Regions from separate parts of the Streptomyces sp. NPDC107765 genome, predicted to be linked through region 2. Evidence: riboswitches for the same ligand, from Rfam matches in the RefSeq annotation. Region 2 holds a riboswitch; each other region holds the start of a gene.
What was found. A riboswitch is a leader RNA that binds a small molecule or an ion and turns the genes downstream of it on or off. The one in region 2 is predicted to bind cyclic di-AMP.

Region 1: linked by a shared signal. The riboswitch ahead of ACZ7MX_RS35960 (M23 family metallopeptidase) and the one ahead of ACZ7MX_RS07290 (C40 family peptidase) in region 2 are both predicted to bind cyclic di-AMP.
Region 3: linked by a shared signal. The riboswitch ahead of ACZ7MX_RS16210 (transglycosylase family protein) and the one ahead of ACZ7MX_RS07290 (C40 family peptidase) in region 2 are both predicted to bind cyclic di-AMP.
Region 4: linked by a shared signal. The riboswitch ahead of ACZ7MX_RS39345 (M23 family metallopeptidase) and the one ahead of ACZ7MX_RS07290 (C40 family peptidase) in region 2 are both predicted to bind cyclic di-AMP.

Annotation. Positions count from the first base shown of each region.
Region 1 is NZ_JBVKBL010000022.1:20,398-24,028, reverse strand. Features, by position in the region: gene ACZ7MX_RS35965 (M16 family metallopeptidase) at 1-1,352, shown strand, start outside; cyclic di-AMP (ydaO/yuaA leader) riboswitch at 1,617-1,770, shown strand; gene ACZ7MX_RS35960 (M23 family metallopeptidase) at 1,783-2,583, shown strand; gene ACZ7MX_RS35955 (GntR family transcriptional regulator) at 2,766-3,455, shown strand.
Region 2 is NZ_JBVKBL010000002.1:627,828-631,458, reverse strand. Features, by position in the region: gene ACZ7MX_RS07300 (C40 family peptidase) at 1-15, opposite strand, end outside; gene ACZ7MX_RS07295 (hypothetical protein) at 247-600, shown strand; gene ACZ7MX_RS07290 (C40 family peptidase) at 743-1,885, opposite strand; cyclic di-AMP (ydaO/yuaA leader) riboswitch at 1,893-2,062, opposite strand; gene pcrA (DNA helicase PcrA) at 2,345-3,631, shown strand, end outside.
Region 3 is NZ_JBVKBL010000005.1:489,967-493,597, reverse strand. Features, by position in the region: gene eno (phosphopyruvate hydratase) at 1-745, opposite strand, end outside; gene ACZ7MX_RS16210 (transglycosylase family protein) at 1,084-1,740, opposite strand; cyclic di-AMP (ydaO/yuaA leader) riboswitch at 1,748-1,915, opposite strand; gene ACZ7MX_RS16205 (LysM peptidoglycan-binding domain-containing protein) at 2,169-3,218, opposite strand; gene ACZ7MX_RS16200 (cytochrome P450 family protein) at 3,469-3,631, opposite strand, start outside.
Region 4 is NZ_JBVKBL010000030.1:20,085-23,715, forward strand. Features, by position in the region: gene ACZ7MX_RS39340 (aldo/keto reductase) at 1-298, opposite strand, end outside; gene ACZ7MX_RS39345 (M23 family metallopeptidase) at 439-1,752, opposite strand; cyclic di-AMP (ydaO/yuaA leader) riboswitch at 1,764-1,909, opposite strand; gene ACZ7MX_RS39350 (DUF2332 domain-containing protein) at 2,213-3,469, shown strand; gene ACZ7MX_RS39355 (PP2C family protein-serine/threonine phosphatase) at 3,572-3,631, opposite strand, start outside.

The sequences.
Region 1 (3,631 bases), on a different contig from region 2:
CGCCCAAGCCGTGGGCCTTCCCGGCCCCCGAGCGCAGCCAACTGCCCAACGGCCTCACCCTCCTGACCAGCCACCGCCCCGGCCAGCAGGTCGTCGCGGTCGAGATCAACCTCGTCGCCCCGCTGGACGCCGAGCCCGAGGGCCTGGACGGCGTCGCCACGATCATGGCGCGCGCCCTGTCCGAGGGCACCGACAAATACGACGCGGAGGGCTTCGCCGCCGAGCTGGAGCGCTGCGGCGCCACGCTGGACGCGCACGCCGACCACCCCGGCGTACGCGTCTCCCTGGAGGTCCCGGCGTCCCGGCTGACCCGCGCGCTGGGCCTGCTCGCCGACGCGCTGCGCGCCCCCGCCTTCCCGGAGAGCGAGATCGAGCGGCTGGTCCGCAACCGCCTCGACGAGATCCCGCACGAGCTCGCCAACCCGGCCCGCCGCGCGGCGATGGCGCTCTCCAAGGAGCTGTTCCCGGCCACCGCGCGGATCTCCCGCCCCCGCCAGGGCACCGAGGAGACCGTCGCGCGGATCGACGCCGCGGCCGTGCGCGCCTTCTACGACGCGCACGTCCGGCCCGCCACGGCCACCGCCGTGATCGTCGGTGACTTCACCGACATCGACCTGGCCGCGGCGCTGGCCGACACCCTCGGCGCCTGGAGCGGTTCGACCGCCGAGCCGGTCAGGGCCACCCCGATCGCCGCCGACGACACCGGCCGCGTGGTGATCGTGGACCGTCCCGGCGCGGTCCAGACGCAGCTGCTCATCGGCCGGATCGGCGCCGACCGGCACGACCGCGTGTGGCCGGCCCAGGTGCTCGGCACGTACTGCCTGGGCGGCACCCTCACCTCCCGGCTGGACCGCGTCCTGCGCGAGGAGAAGGGCTACACCTACGGGGTGCGCGCCTTCGGCCAGGTATTGCGCTCCACGGCTCCCACGTCCCCCGAGGGCACCACCGGCGCGGCATTGCTCGCCATCAGCGGCTCGGTGGACACCGCCTCCACCGGGCCCGCGCTGGAGGACCTCTGGAAGGTGCTGCGGACCCTCGCGGCAGAGGGGCTGACGGACGAGGAGCGGGACGTCGCGGTGCAGAACCTCGTCGGGGTGGCGCCGCTCAAGTACGAGACCGCGGCGGCCGTCGCGGGCACCCTCGCCGACCAGGTGGAGCAGCAGCTCCCGGACGACTTCCAGGCGCAGTTGTACCTCCGGCTCGCGGAGACCGGCACGGTCGAGGCGACCGCCGCCGCCGTCAACGCCTTCCCGGTGGACCGCCTGGTGACCGTCCTGGTGGGCGACGCCGCGCAGATCACCGAGCCCGTCAAGGCGCTGGGCATCGGAGAGGTGACGGTCGTCAGCGGCTAGTTCTTCGTTGGCGCATGACGGTGCGTCACGTTCTGACCGGCTCCCGTGGTGTTCGCTCACCACGGGAGCCGTCGTATGTCCGGGGGAGTCCCTCGGAGGCGGCCGGAGCCAGCCGGAGTCCGCCGTATGTCCGGTTTGCGAGGGCTCGTTGGGTCGGAACTTGTGGCATCCCGCACAAAAACGCGGTTCCGTTTGGCTCCGCAAAGTGGCCCCGATTAGCGTCGGTCCGGCTGTTCGTCACAACTCCGCCACAACAGTGGCACCGGACAGTCATCGCCGAGTCCCCGTACGGCGCGAGCCAGGGGAGCCGGGGACCCACGTCCCTGGGGTGAATCGGGCCCCTCTCCGGAGGAGCCCGTAGGAGACCTTCCTGCTCCGAACCCGTCAGCTAACCCGGTAGGCGAGAGGGAAGGAAAGGACAAGCCAGCACATGGCGTTCACCCGAGCCACCGGGAAGCACCGCCGGGCCAGCCGCAGCGCCCGGACGACCCGCAACCTCGCCGGCATAGCCACCCTCGCCACCACCGGCGTCGTCGCCTCCCTGGCCTCGCCCGCGATGGCCGCCACCGACGAGGCACGCACCCAGGACACCGGTCTCACCCAGGCCGTCGTGCTCGGTGACGAACTCGCCCACCGCCTGGAGGTCCAGGCCGACGCCCAGCAGGCCGCCGCCGAGGTCGCCGCCGTGAAGGCGAAGGCCGAGGCCGAGGCCAAGAAGCGCGCGGCGGAGGCCGAGCGGCACGCCGAGGCGGCCAGGAAGAAGGCCAAGGCGGAGCGCGAGGCCAAGGAACGGGCCGCCCGGGACGCCGAGCGCAAGCGCCTGAACGCCTTCGTCGCCCCCGTCGCGGACTCCTACGTCTCCACCGGCTACCAGGCCTCCAGCAGCCTGTGGTCGTCCGGCACCCACACCGGCATCGACTTCCACGCCGCCACCGGGACCTCCGTCCACGCGGTCGGCGCGGGCACCGTCGTCGAGGCCGGCTGGGGCGGCGCGTACGGCAACAACATCGTGATCAAGATGCACGACGGCACCTACACCCAGTACGGCCACCTGTCGTCGATCGGCGTCTCGGTCGGCCAGACCGTCACCCCCGGCCAGCAGATCGGCCTCTCCGGAGCCACCGGCAACGTCACCGGCCCGCACCTGCACTTCGAGGCCCGCACCGGCCCGGACTACGGCTCCGACATCGACCCGATCGCCTATCTGCGGTCGCACGGCGTCAACGTCTGAGCCGGCGCCGGACCGGTCCGCCCCACGCCCGCGGTGCACGCCTGGGCATGCCCCGCGCCCGCTGGCCAAAAAATATCGCCGAATACGCGGAGTCCGTCGGAAAAGCCGCGCCGGTCGAATAGAGTCTCGGAAAAGCCGCCGACCGGCGGCGTTTTCCGGGGATTACGGCGGAGGCACGATCGATGCGAGGCCATATTTCCGCGCATGCGGTGTGCACGGCGATTCGCGAGGACATCGTCTCCGGTGCGCTGGCGCCGGGGAGCCGGCTGATCGAGGAGATCCTGGCGGCGCGCTACGGCGTTTCCAGAGTGCCGGTCCGCGAAGCGCTGCGCACCCTGCAGTCGGAGGGCTTCGTCACCACCCGCCACCACGCGGGCGCCTGTGTCGCCGAACCCACCGAGCAGGAGGCCGCCGACCTGCTCGACATCCGCGCCCTGCTGGAGCCGCTGGGCGCGGCCCGCGCGGCCGCCCGGCGCACCCCCGCCCATCTGAAGGTGCTGCGCGGTCTGGTACGGCTGGGCCGCGAGCGGGCCCGCCACGGCAGCCCCGCCGACCTGCGCCAACTCGACGGCTGGTTCCACGAGACGCTGGCCCAGGCGGCCGGCAGCCCCAGCCTCACCGCCCTGCTGACCCAGCTGCGCCGCAAGATCGAGTGGATGTATGCGATGGAGCCGCTGCCGCGGGCCGGTGAGGCCTGGGACGACCACGGCGCGGTGCTGGACGCGGTGGCCCGGGGCGACGCGGAACGGGCCCGCGCCCTGATGGCGGCGCACATCGAGCGGTCGCTCCCGGTGTACCGGCTGCGGCGCATCGCGGCACCCGACGTGAGCGATACGAAACGGCCCGTCAACACAGCGCGCGCCCGTTCTTAACAAGCGGGCCGTATACAAAGGGGTGCGTGATTTCCGGGGCGGCGAGAGGAGCCGCCTTTGATTGATGGTGCCGGCTTTTGATTCTGGGTACCGGCGTGTGCCTGCTTTTCGGTGGGCGCATGACCCCGCAGGCTTTCCTGCGCATGCCTTTCCCGGTTATCGGTCCCAGGCAATGA
Region 2 (3,631 bases):
CACGGTGGCCGTCACTTCCTTCCCTTGCGGCGGGGCGGGAGTCGGCCGCCTGGAGGAGGACGCTAAGCCCGGGTGTCACGGAGGTGGGCTCACTTGCGCGGCATTGTCCGGTTTCGACCACTGCCCGAACGCGGCTGACCGGAGCGTCATCGCCCGGTCGCCGGGGCCGCTCCGCGCTGACCGAAGCGGCGAATGTGGACGCCCTGCCGGAAAGGGCGTGCTATGCGGCGGATACGATCCGACCCCATGGACGTCGTCATCAATATCTTCGTCGCACTGCACATCATCGGCATCGCCTCCCTGCTGGGCGGCTTCCTGACGCAGATGAAGGCGATGGGTGCGGGCACCGCCCGGTTCGTTCCGGCCATGCTGCACGGCGCGCTGACCATGCTGGTCACCGGCATCGTGCTGGTCGGCCTCAACCAGGCGCAGGGCCATCCGGTCAACAACATCAAGATCGGCATCAAGATGGCCGTCCTGGTGGTGATCCTGGCACTGGTCTACGTCAAGCGGGACGAGGAGCAGATCGACAAGGCGCTGTTCGGCGCGGTCGGCGGCCTCACGATGGCCAACATCTTCATCGCGGTCCTCTGGACCTGAGCACGCCGGCTGGTCCGGGGGCGCCGGCCGGACCTGCAGCACACCGCGCGGTCGTCGCACTCCGGGATCCGGAGGCGACGACCGCGCGGTGGCGTGTGGGGGGTGCCGTGGGGGGTGGACGGAGGGGCAGCGGGGCCGGGCGTCAGCCCAGGCGGACGCTCCCGTAGATCGGCATGTAGTAGATCGACTCCTCCCGGACGTTCGCGCCCGGGTGCGGCGCGTGGATCATCTTGCCGCCGCCTATGTACATGCCGACATGGCTGATGTCGTCGAAGAAGAAGACCAGGTCACCGGGTTGCAGGTCCTTGGTCGCCACCCGCTGGCCGACCTTGACCTGTTCCCAGGTCGTGCGCGGCAGATCGACCCCGGCCGCCTTCCACGCCGCCTGGGTCAGCCCCGAGCAGTCGTAGGAGGAGGGCCCGGTGGCGCCCCAGACGTACGGCTTCCCGATCTGGGCGCGGGCGAACGCGAGGGCCTTCTCGGCCTTGGTGGACTGCGAGCCCCCGGTGGAGCCGCCGGTGTCCCCGCCGGTCTGGCCACCGGTGGAGCCGCCGTCCTGCTGCCGCTGCCGCTCGCGCTCCTGCTGCTTGCGCGCCTCCTCCTCGGCCCGGCGCTTGGCCGCCGCCTCCTTCTGGCGCTCCAGTGCGGCCAGCCGCGCCTTCTCCTGGGCGGTCAGCCGGGACAGCAGCTGCCGGGCCTCGGCCAGCTTCTGCTGCACGGAGCGCTTGGACTCCTTCAGGGCGGCCTGCGAACTCTGCAGCTGATCCAGGCTGCGGGACGCCTCGGCCCGCTGCCGGGCGGCCGCCGCGGCCTGCTGCTGGTAGTCGCTGACGGCCTGCTGCTGCCGCCCGGTCAGCCGCTCCATCAGGTGGCTGCGGTCGAAGAACTGCTGCGGGTCCTTGGCGAGCATCAGCTGCGCGGTCGGGTTCATCCCGCCGGTGCGGTACTGCGCCGAGGCGAACGTCCCGAGCTCCCGCCGGGACGCGTTCATCTTCTCGGCCCGCTTGGCCGCGGCGTTGAGCAGTCCGTCCACGGTCTCGCGCTGGTGATCGGCGCGCTCCTTGGCGGCGTTGTACTTCTGGGTGGCCACCTCGGCCTGCCGGTAGAGGCCGTCGACCTTCTGCTTGACCTCTTCGATGGTGGGCCTGGGGGCCCTGGGGGCGGCGTCGGCGGTCTGCGAGAGCAGGGTGACCGAGGCGAGCGCTGCGGTGGTGAGCCCGGCCGCCGTACGGCGGCTCCCGGGCGAGGTGAGAACGCTGGTGCGCGGCTTGCGATGGGACGCCAAGGCCGGCAACTCCTTCCGTGGACCGCCTACCGGGTTAGCTGTCGGGTTCGGGCGGTGTCGCTGACGGAAGGCCGTGCCCTACGGTCCGTACGTCCGCTGGCGTCGGTCGGACGGATCGATTCACCCCGGTGTTGCTGGTGGGTCCCCGGCTCCGGGTGACCCGGGCGTGACCGGAGGGACACGTCGCGGGCAGGGCCGGACTCGGCGTGGGCGGCCCGTGCGGACGCTGTCGTCCGCGGGGAGGCGGGCTGCCCGAGCGAGGACGTTAGCCAACTCGTGTGGCTCCTGTGAAGGCTGATGTTCGATATGCCCGAAACCTTTTCGTGACCTGAGAGATATCGTTCCGCTTTCGGCCGTATCGTGCGGCCGCCGTCCGCACCGCGCGTTCTCCGGCCGTCCCGGCCACTTGTCCACAGTCCCCGGCACGCTGTCGGTGCGGCGGCCTAGACTCGGTGGGCGATGAGCAGCCTCTTTGACGACAGCTTCCTGGCGGACCTCGGCCACAAGGACGAGGAGCCCCCGCCGCCTCCCGAGGACGAGCACGGGCCGGTCCCCGAGGAGATCCCCGCCGACCTGTTCGGCGGGCGGTTCGACGCGCCCGTGCCCAGGGACGCGTACTACCGCGACGGCGCCGCCCGCCCGGCCCTCGACCCCGCCGCGCTGCTCGAGGGGCTCAACGACCAGCAGAAGGCCGCCGTGGTGCACACCGGCGGCCCGCTGCTGATCGTCGCCGGCGCCGGGTCCGGCAAGACCCGGGTGCTCACCCACCGCATCGCGCACCTGCTCGCCGAGCGGCACGTCCACCCCGGCCAGATACTCGCGATCACCTTCACGAACAAGGCCGCCGGCGAGATGAAGGAGCGCGTCGAGCAGCTGGTCGGCCCGCGCGCCAACGCCATGTGGGTCTCCACCTTCCACAGCGCCTGCGTGCGGATCCTGCGCCGCGAGTCCAAGAAGCTCGGCTTCACGTCCTCCTTCTCGATCTACGACGCCGCCGACTCCAAGCGCCTGATGGCCCTGGTCTGCCGCGATCTGGACCTCGACCCCAAGCGCTTCCCGCCCAAGTCCTTCAGCGCGAAGATCTCCAACCTCAAGAACGAGCTCATCGACGAGGAGACCTTCGCCGGGACGGCTGCCGACGGATTCGAGAAGACGCTGGCCGAGGCGTACGCGATGTACCAGGCGCGGCTGCGCGAGGCCAACGCCCTGGACTTCGACGACATCATCATGACGACGGTCAACCTCCTCCAGGCCTTCCCGGACGTCGCCGAGCACTACCGCCGCCGCTTCCGGCACGTCCTCGTCGACGAGTACCAGGACACCAACCACGCCCAGTACACCCTCGTCCGCGAGCTCGTGGGCACCGGCACCGCCGACATCCCCGCCGCCGAGCTGTGCGTCGTCGGTGACGCCGACCAGTCGATCTACGCCTTCCGCGGCGCCACGATCCGCAACATCCTCCAGTTCGAGGAGGACTACCCGGACGCGACCACGATCCTGCTGGAGCAGAACTACCGCTCCTCGCAGACGATCCTGTCCGCCGCCAACGCCGTCATCGAGCGCAACGAGAACCGCCGCCCCAAGAACCTCTGGACCGACGCCGGTGCCGGTGCCAAGATCAACGGCTATGTCGCCGACACCGAGCACGACGAGGCGCAGTTCGTCGCCGACGAGATCGACCGGCTGACCGACGCCGGCGACGCCAAGGCCGGCGACGTCGCCGTCTTCTACCGCACCAACGCCCAG
Region 3 (3,631 bases), on a different contig from region 2:
AGAACTCGGAGGCGGCGACGTCCAGGGCGAGCGCGATGTCCTGGCCGGGGGCGTAGCCGGCCTGCTTGATGGCTTCCAGGATGAGGTCGAGGGCCTCGCGGTTGGAGCCGAGGTTCGGGGCGAAGCCGCCCTCGTCGCCCAGGCCGGTCGACAGACCGCGCTCCTTCAGGACCTTCTTGAGGGTGTGGTAGACCTCGGCGCCCCAGCGCAGGGCCTCGGAGAAGGACTCCGCGCCGATCGGGGCGATCATGAACTCCTGGATGTCCACGTTGGAGTCGGCGTGCGAGCCGCCGTTCAGGATGTTCATCATCGGCACGGGCAGGACGTGCGCGTTCGGGCCGCCCAGGTAGCGGAACAGCGGGAGGTCGCTGGCCTCGGAGGCGGCGTGCGCGACGGCGAGGGAGACGCCGAGGATGGCGTTGGCGCCGAGCGAGCCCTTGTTGTCGGTGGCGTCCAGGTCGAACATGGCCTGGTCGATCAGCCGCTGCTCGGTCGCGTCGTAGCCGACGAGCTCCGGGCCGATCTGCTCGATGACGGCCAGGACGGCCTTCTCCACGCCCTTGCCGAGGTAGCGGTTGGGGTCGCCGTCACGGAGCTCGATGGCCTCGAAGGCGCCGGTGGAGGCACCGGACGGCACGGCGGCACGGCCGGTGCTGCCGTCGTCGAGGCCGACCTCGACCTCGACCGTGGGATTACCTCGCGAGTCGAGAATTTCGCGGGCTACGACGACGTCGATGGACGGCACGTTGTCTCCTTCATGGGTGTCTGGAGTTCTGCAGCACGAGCCTAACGGCCCGGGGAGCGTCCGCCTCCCCTTGGCCCGCTCCGTGGGACGGAATAACCCCCCAAGCGACACAAAGGCCCAGCTCACGGGACGTTTGCCGCAATGTTCGCCGAGCGGGGAAAGTCCGGCGGAGCGGCCGGCCGGCGGTGGCGCGGACGGGGGGCGACTCCGGGGACGACGGTGGGGATGGCGGCGGGGATGACGGGGGGATACGACAGAAGCCCCGCCGCGGCGCGCCGGGGGGAGGGGCGCGCCGGACGGGGCCGGTCTCACCAGGGGTGACCCGGTGCGGGGACGGCTCAGACGTGGAGCTTCTGACCCGGGAAGATCAGGTTCGGGTTGCCGCCGATGACGGACTTGTTGGCCGCGTAGACGGCCTTCCAGTGGGTGCCGTGGGCCTTGGCGATCTTGGCGAGGGTGTCGCCGGCCTTGACGGTGTAGTTGCCGTGGCCCTGGTTCTTCTTCGGGGCGGCCGGGGCGCTCTCGTGCTTCGGGGCGGCCGGGGTGCGCTTGACGGCCGCGTCGCTCTTCGCCGGCGCGGACTTGGCCACCGGGGCGCTGGTGTTCAGGTCGGGGGACGGGCCACCGGAGGTCAGACCGCCGGCGCCGGCGCAGGACCAGGCGCCCGGGCCCTGGAGGGCGAGGAGCTTCTCGGCCGCGGCGATCTGCTGGGACTTGGTGGCGAGGTCCGCGCGGGGCGCGTACTTGGTGCCGCCGGCGGCGGCCCAGCTGGAGTTGGAGAACTGCAGGCCACCGTAGTAGCCGTTACCGGTGTTGATCGACCAGTTGCCGCCGGACTCGCACTGGGCGACCTTGTCCCAGGTGGCGACGGAGGCGGCGGACGCGGAGGTGGCGCCCATCAGCGGGACGGCCACGGCGGCACCGGCGACACCGGCGAGCGTGGCGACGCGGACGGCCTTGGAGGGACGACGGTGCTTGCCCTTGTTGATCAGCATGGTTCGTTCGTTTCCTCACCGACGCCTACGAGGTGAGCTGTCGGGTTCGGACTGATGAGTCGCCCGGCCGGTGCCATGGGCACCGGGCTTCACCCCAAGCCGGCTGACCCGCTTTCACGGGCCTGGCCGGCGCCTACCTTGGTTCCCCCGCTCCTGCCTACGGCGCTTGCGCGTCAACTGCCTCCGACCACCGGCAGGATTCGGCGTGTGATCGAAGGGGCCCGCTTTGGCGAGCGGTGATGACCGTAAACAGGAACCCCCGTGGTGTTCAAACCCCCCCATCTGGCCCGAGTTGGCCATTTTTGATCACGGAGGGGTTATAAACCCGCAGGTGGGGACCGGTGCGACGGCGGCGGACCCTTCGGGGCCCACCGCCCCACAACGAGACGCTTGTCTCACTTTCGCCAAAGCGGGCCGAAACCGGCGAACTACCCCTTGGACTGCCCGAGATCGAGCTGCTGGCCTGGTTGGATCAGGTCCGCGTCGGAGCCGACGACGTCCTCGTTGCGGTCGTAGAGCGCCGGCCAGCCACCCGGCAGCCGGTGCGCCTGGGCGATCGCTGACAGGCTGTCACCCGGCTGCACGGTGTACCCGTCGCCGCCCGCCGGGGGCGTCCGGTGCGCGTCGTCACCGCGCGAGGCGTGCCGCCCGCCGGCCGTCCGGCCGGCGCCGTCCCCCTCGCCCGGGTCCGCGTCGCCGCGGTGCCGGCCCGAACCGCCCGGCACGCCGTCCGTCCCCGTACCGCCCTGCGACCCGTCCTGCGCCCCGCCCTGCGACCCGTCGGAGGCCGTGCCGTCCGCGGAGCCGGTGCCGTTGCCGTCGTCCGTGCCGCGGCCGTGGCCGCTGCCGTCGCCGGAGGGGCCGGGGGTGCCGGACGGGTCCTCGCCCCGGTCGCCCGGTGTCGCGTCGCCGGACGGCCCGGACGAACCGGAGGTCCGGTCGGGGCCGGGGGACGACTCGCCGGTGCCGGCGGAGTCCGTGGGGTCGGGAGTGGACGGGGACGGCGTGGCCTGCGACGGCTCGTCGTCGGCCGGCCCGTCGCCCGCATCGCCACCGGGGTCGTCGGCCGTCCCGTCGTGCATCCCGGTGGAACCGGTGGAGCCGTCGTCGTCCGAGGGGTCGGGTATCGGGGTGCTGGTGCCGCCCGGGTCGACCTGCGGTGCCCGGCCGTCCTTCGTCAGGCCGGCGTTCACCGCACAGCTCGGCCAGGCGTCCGGGCCGAGGTCGTCGAGGATCGTCTCGGCCACCGCGATCTGCTGGGCGCGGCTGGCGAGGTCCGGCCGCGAGGCGTAGGCCCCGCCGCCGTGCCGGTCCCACATCTCCTGGGTGAGCTGGAGGCCGCCGTAGAAGCCGTTGCCGGTGTCGGAGCTCCAGATGCCGCCGCTCTCGCACTGGGCGACCCGGTCCCAGGTCGCGGTGTCGGCGGCATGTGCGCCGCCGGCGGAGAGCAGGGGCAGTGCGAGTGCCGAGCCGGTCACTCCCGCCGTGACAAAGATGGCCGGTGCTTGACGGGGGCGCCGGTGTCGGCCGTTCCCGGAACGCATGCGGATGCCTTTCGCGCGGCGGTTGAGTTGTCGCGATCCAGCGGTTTCCTCGACAGTGTGTTCGAGGAACCGTTGATCGTGGATCGAAAAATAGCCGGGGTCACGGGTAGTCACAAGTCGGTGTAGCAAAGATCACGCGCAGGTCACGTCCTGACGCTCTGTCACCACCGGCCTCCGCCGCAGGTCAGGGCCGCTCGGGCGCGAACTCCACCGGCAGCGACCGCAGTCCGCGCATGATGAGCCCGCCGCGCCAGCGCAATTCGCCCGGTTCCACCGCAAGCCGGATGTCCGGAAGCCGGGTCAGCAGGGTGGCGAGCGCGGTCTGCCCTTCGAGCCGGGCGAGCGGG
Region 4 (3,631 bases), on a different contig from region 2:
AGTCGGGGTGCGCGCCGACCTTGGTGGCGATGACGATGTCGTCCCGATTGCCGCGCGAGGCCAGCCAGTTCCCGAGGACCGTCTCGGATTCGCCGCCCTTGTTGCCCGGCACCCACGCCGAGTACACATCGGCGGTGTCGATGAAGTTGCCGCCGCCCGCCACGTACGCGTCCAGTACGGCGAACGACTCGGCCTCGTCGGCGGTCCAGCCGAATACGTTGCCCCCGAGGGAGAAGGGGGAGACGGACAGCGAGCCCAGGGCCCTGGGGGTAGGGGAGTTGTTGCTTGTCGCGCTCATGGTGGGAGCAACGTTGCGGGGCGGGTGGTTATTCCTGCTCACAGGAGTCATTCCGGTTCCTCGGATGTTCCCGTTTCCTCGGACGGCGGCCACCCTCGCACCGTGGCCGCCGACCTCGCCCCGCCCCGCCCGTCAGGTGCTCAGACGTTGACGCCGTGGTCGCGCAGCCAGGGCATCGGGTCTATCGGGTCGCCGGCGCCGGGGCGTACCTCCAGGTGGAGGTGGGGGCCGGTGACGTTGCCCGTGGCGCCGACCCGGCCGATGACGTCGCCGGTGCTGACCTTGCCCGAGGTCTTGACCATCGAGGACAGGTGGCAGAACCAGAGCTCGGTGCCGTCGTCGAGGGTCAGGACGATGCGGTAGCCGTACGAACCGGCCCAGCCGGCCTGGGTGATGGTGCCGGAGTGCACCGCCTTGACGGGCGTGCCGGTCGGGGCGGCGAAGTCCTGGCCGGTGTGGTCCGCGACCCAGCGGTCACCGGCCTGCCCGAAGCCCGCGGTGAGGGTGTACGAGGAGACCGGGGTGATGAAGCTCTGCGCCAGTTTGGCGAGGCGTTCGGCCTCGGCCTTACGGCGGGCCTCCTCCTCGGCCTTGCGCTTGGCCTCGGCCGCTGCCTCCTTCTTGGCGGCCGCGGCCTTCTCGGCGGCCTTCAGGTCCCCGGCGGCGTCCGTAGTGGCCTGCTTGATCGCGGCCTGCTCGGCGGCCTCGCGGGCCTCCTGCTCGGCGGCGCCCTGCTGGGCGTCGGCCTGCTGGAGGATACGGCTGCGCAGCGCCTCACCGGCGTTCGCACCGGAGCCCGAGCCCGTACCCGCGTCAGAGCCGGAGTCGGAGCCGGAGCCCGAGCCCGTGCCCGACGGCGAGCCCGGTCCGGCGTTCCCGGTGAGCGGGTCGGCGGGGGTGGCGGCGGAGGCGGAAGCGGTGTGCGCGCCGCCGTCGGATATGAGGTCGCCGACGCCGGGCAGGGAGGCGGCGTCCGGGAGGTGGTCGGAGACGGCGTCGGCCACTCCGCCGAGGTCGGGCATCGAGATCGGCACCGGCGGCCGGCCCTCGGCCGTGGCCATCCCGCCCGCGCCGACCGCGGCGATGACACCGACGCCCAGGACCGTCCCCCCGCGGGCGAGGCCACCGCCGCGCTGCTTGGCCACCCGGTGCTTGCCGCGGACCGGGCGGACGGACTCCTCGGTGGGGTTCCATTCCTCCCACGGGCCGTCGGCGTCACCGTTCGCCTCGCCGGCCGTCGCGAAGCGGGTGCCGGTGACGCCGGCCATGTCGGTGGTGACAGCGGTGTCGGTGGCGACAGGGGTGTCAGAGACGAAAGCAGTCTCCGTCACGAAAGTGGGGTCGCCGGGATGCGCGAAGGCGTGCGGGGCGCCTGGCGCGTACGGGGCGCCCGGGCCCCGGTCGTCGAAGTCGTAGGCGGACGGAGCCTCGGGGACAGGCCTGTTGGACGCCACGGGGGCGCACTCCTTTCCTTCCTTCTCGCCTACCGGGTTAGCTGACGGGTTCGGAGCAGGAAGGTCTCCTACGGGCACCCTCTGACGAAGGCGTCCGATTCACCCCAAGGTGGTGGTTCCCCGGTTCCCTTGGTGCAGTTCGAGGTGCTGGAGGTGCGTGAAAAGCGCGTGCGGGATTCGGCGTCGGCGCACGGTGCCGCCTCTTGCGGCGGCTGGGACGACCGCGCTGCGTTATCGGACAGTAATAGAGATCGCGACCGTTTTCCAAGCCTTCCCGGGAATCCATATGCCTCGCGCACCGGCTGTGGCGTGGTGTTTTCCGGTCACCATGGCCATAAATCGGGCGAGTTGACCGCACCACCCCGTGCCACGCCTAAACGATCTCTCGATGATTGTGCGTCAGTTGTTATGCGGAGGGGTGCCTGACCATTACGGAACGTGAAGACAGTAACGTCGGATCATGGTCGTCAACGCCGAGCGCCCTGGACACTCCCTGCACCCCGGACACTCCGAGCGCCCCGGACACTCCGAAAGTCCCGGACACTCCGAGAGCCCCGGCCCCGCCGAACGCCTCCGCAACGCCGGTCACCACCGCCACGGCCGTCCCGGCCACGGCGGCGTCACGACCGGAAGCGCGCAGGACGTGGCGCGGCGGTACCAGGAGTTCTCCTGGGGCGAGGCGCGCGGGCGGTCCGACGCCCACGAGGAGTTGAGCGCCCGGATCGGCCAGGACCAGGAGTTGTGCGAGCTGCTGGCGGGTTCGCTGCCGGCCGGCAACAAGCAGCAGCCCCAGCTCCTGCTCGCCGCCGTACGCCATCTCGACGGCCCGCACGCGGAGCAGGGCCCGCGCGGCGCCGCGGCGTACGGGCGCTGGCGCGAATGGACGATCCGGCACTGGGACCAGGTGCGGGACGTCATCATGCGCCGCGGCACCCAGACCAACGAACCGGCCCGCTGCGCCACGCTGCTGCCGCTGCTCGCCCGGCTGCCCCAGCCGCTGGCCCTCCTGGAGGTCGGCACCTCGGCCGGGCTGTGCCTGCACCCGGACCGCTATCGGTACGCGTATGGACACGGGTACGGGGAGGCGGGCGATCCGGCAGCCCACGCCCCGCTCGTCGAAGTAGGCCCGGCCGACAGCCCCGTCGTCTTCCACTGCCAGGTGCAGGCGCCGGTGCCGGGGCCGGTGGCGGCGGGGCCCGGGCCGCACGTCCCCACCCGCCTGCCCGAGGTCGTCTGGCGGGCCGGGATCGACCTGGCACCGCTCGACCCGGTCGCCGAGCCGGACGACCTGCGCTGGCTGCGGTCGCTCGTATGGCCCGGCGACGAGGCGCGGGCGGCCCGACTGTCCGCGGCCGTCGACGCGGTGCGGACGGTGCCGCGGCCGCGGATCGTCCGCGGGGACCTGATCGACGAACTGCCCGCGCTGGCGGCCGAGGCGCCGGCCGGGGCGACCCTGGTCGTGTTCCACACCGCCGTGCTGAGCTACCTGCCGTATGCCCGGCGCGAGGAGTTCGCCCGGCTCGTACGGTCGGTCCTCGACGGGCGGGACGGCGGCGGCCACTGGATCTCCCAGGAGCACCACTCCGTACTGCCGTGGCTGCCCCTGCCCCCGCACCACACCCCACGCCCGGACGACCCGCTGCAACTGACGCTCGCCCTGGACGGGCACCCGGTCGCGCTCACCGGCCCGCACGGACAGAGCTTCCGCCCGCTGTAGTGGGCCGGGGCCCGTGGCATGCCCCTGGGTCCGTGGCAGAAGCCTGCCAGGGACCTGCCAGGGAACCGGGCAGGAACCTTCCGGGAACCTGACGTCGAGCCCTCACTCCCCCATCGGCCGCTGCAGCGCCAGCAGGGCCATGTCGTCCGCCGGGGCTCCGCC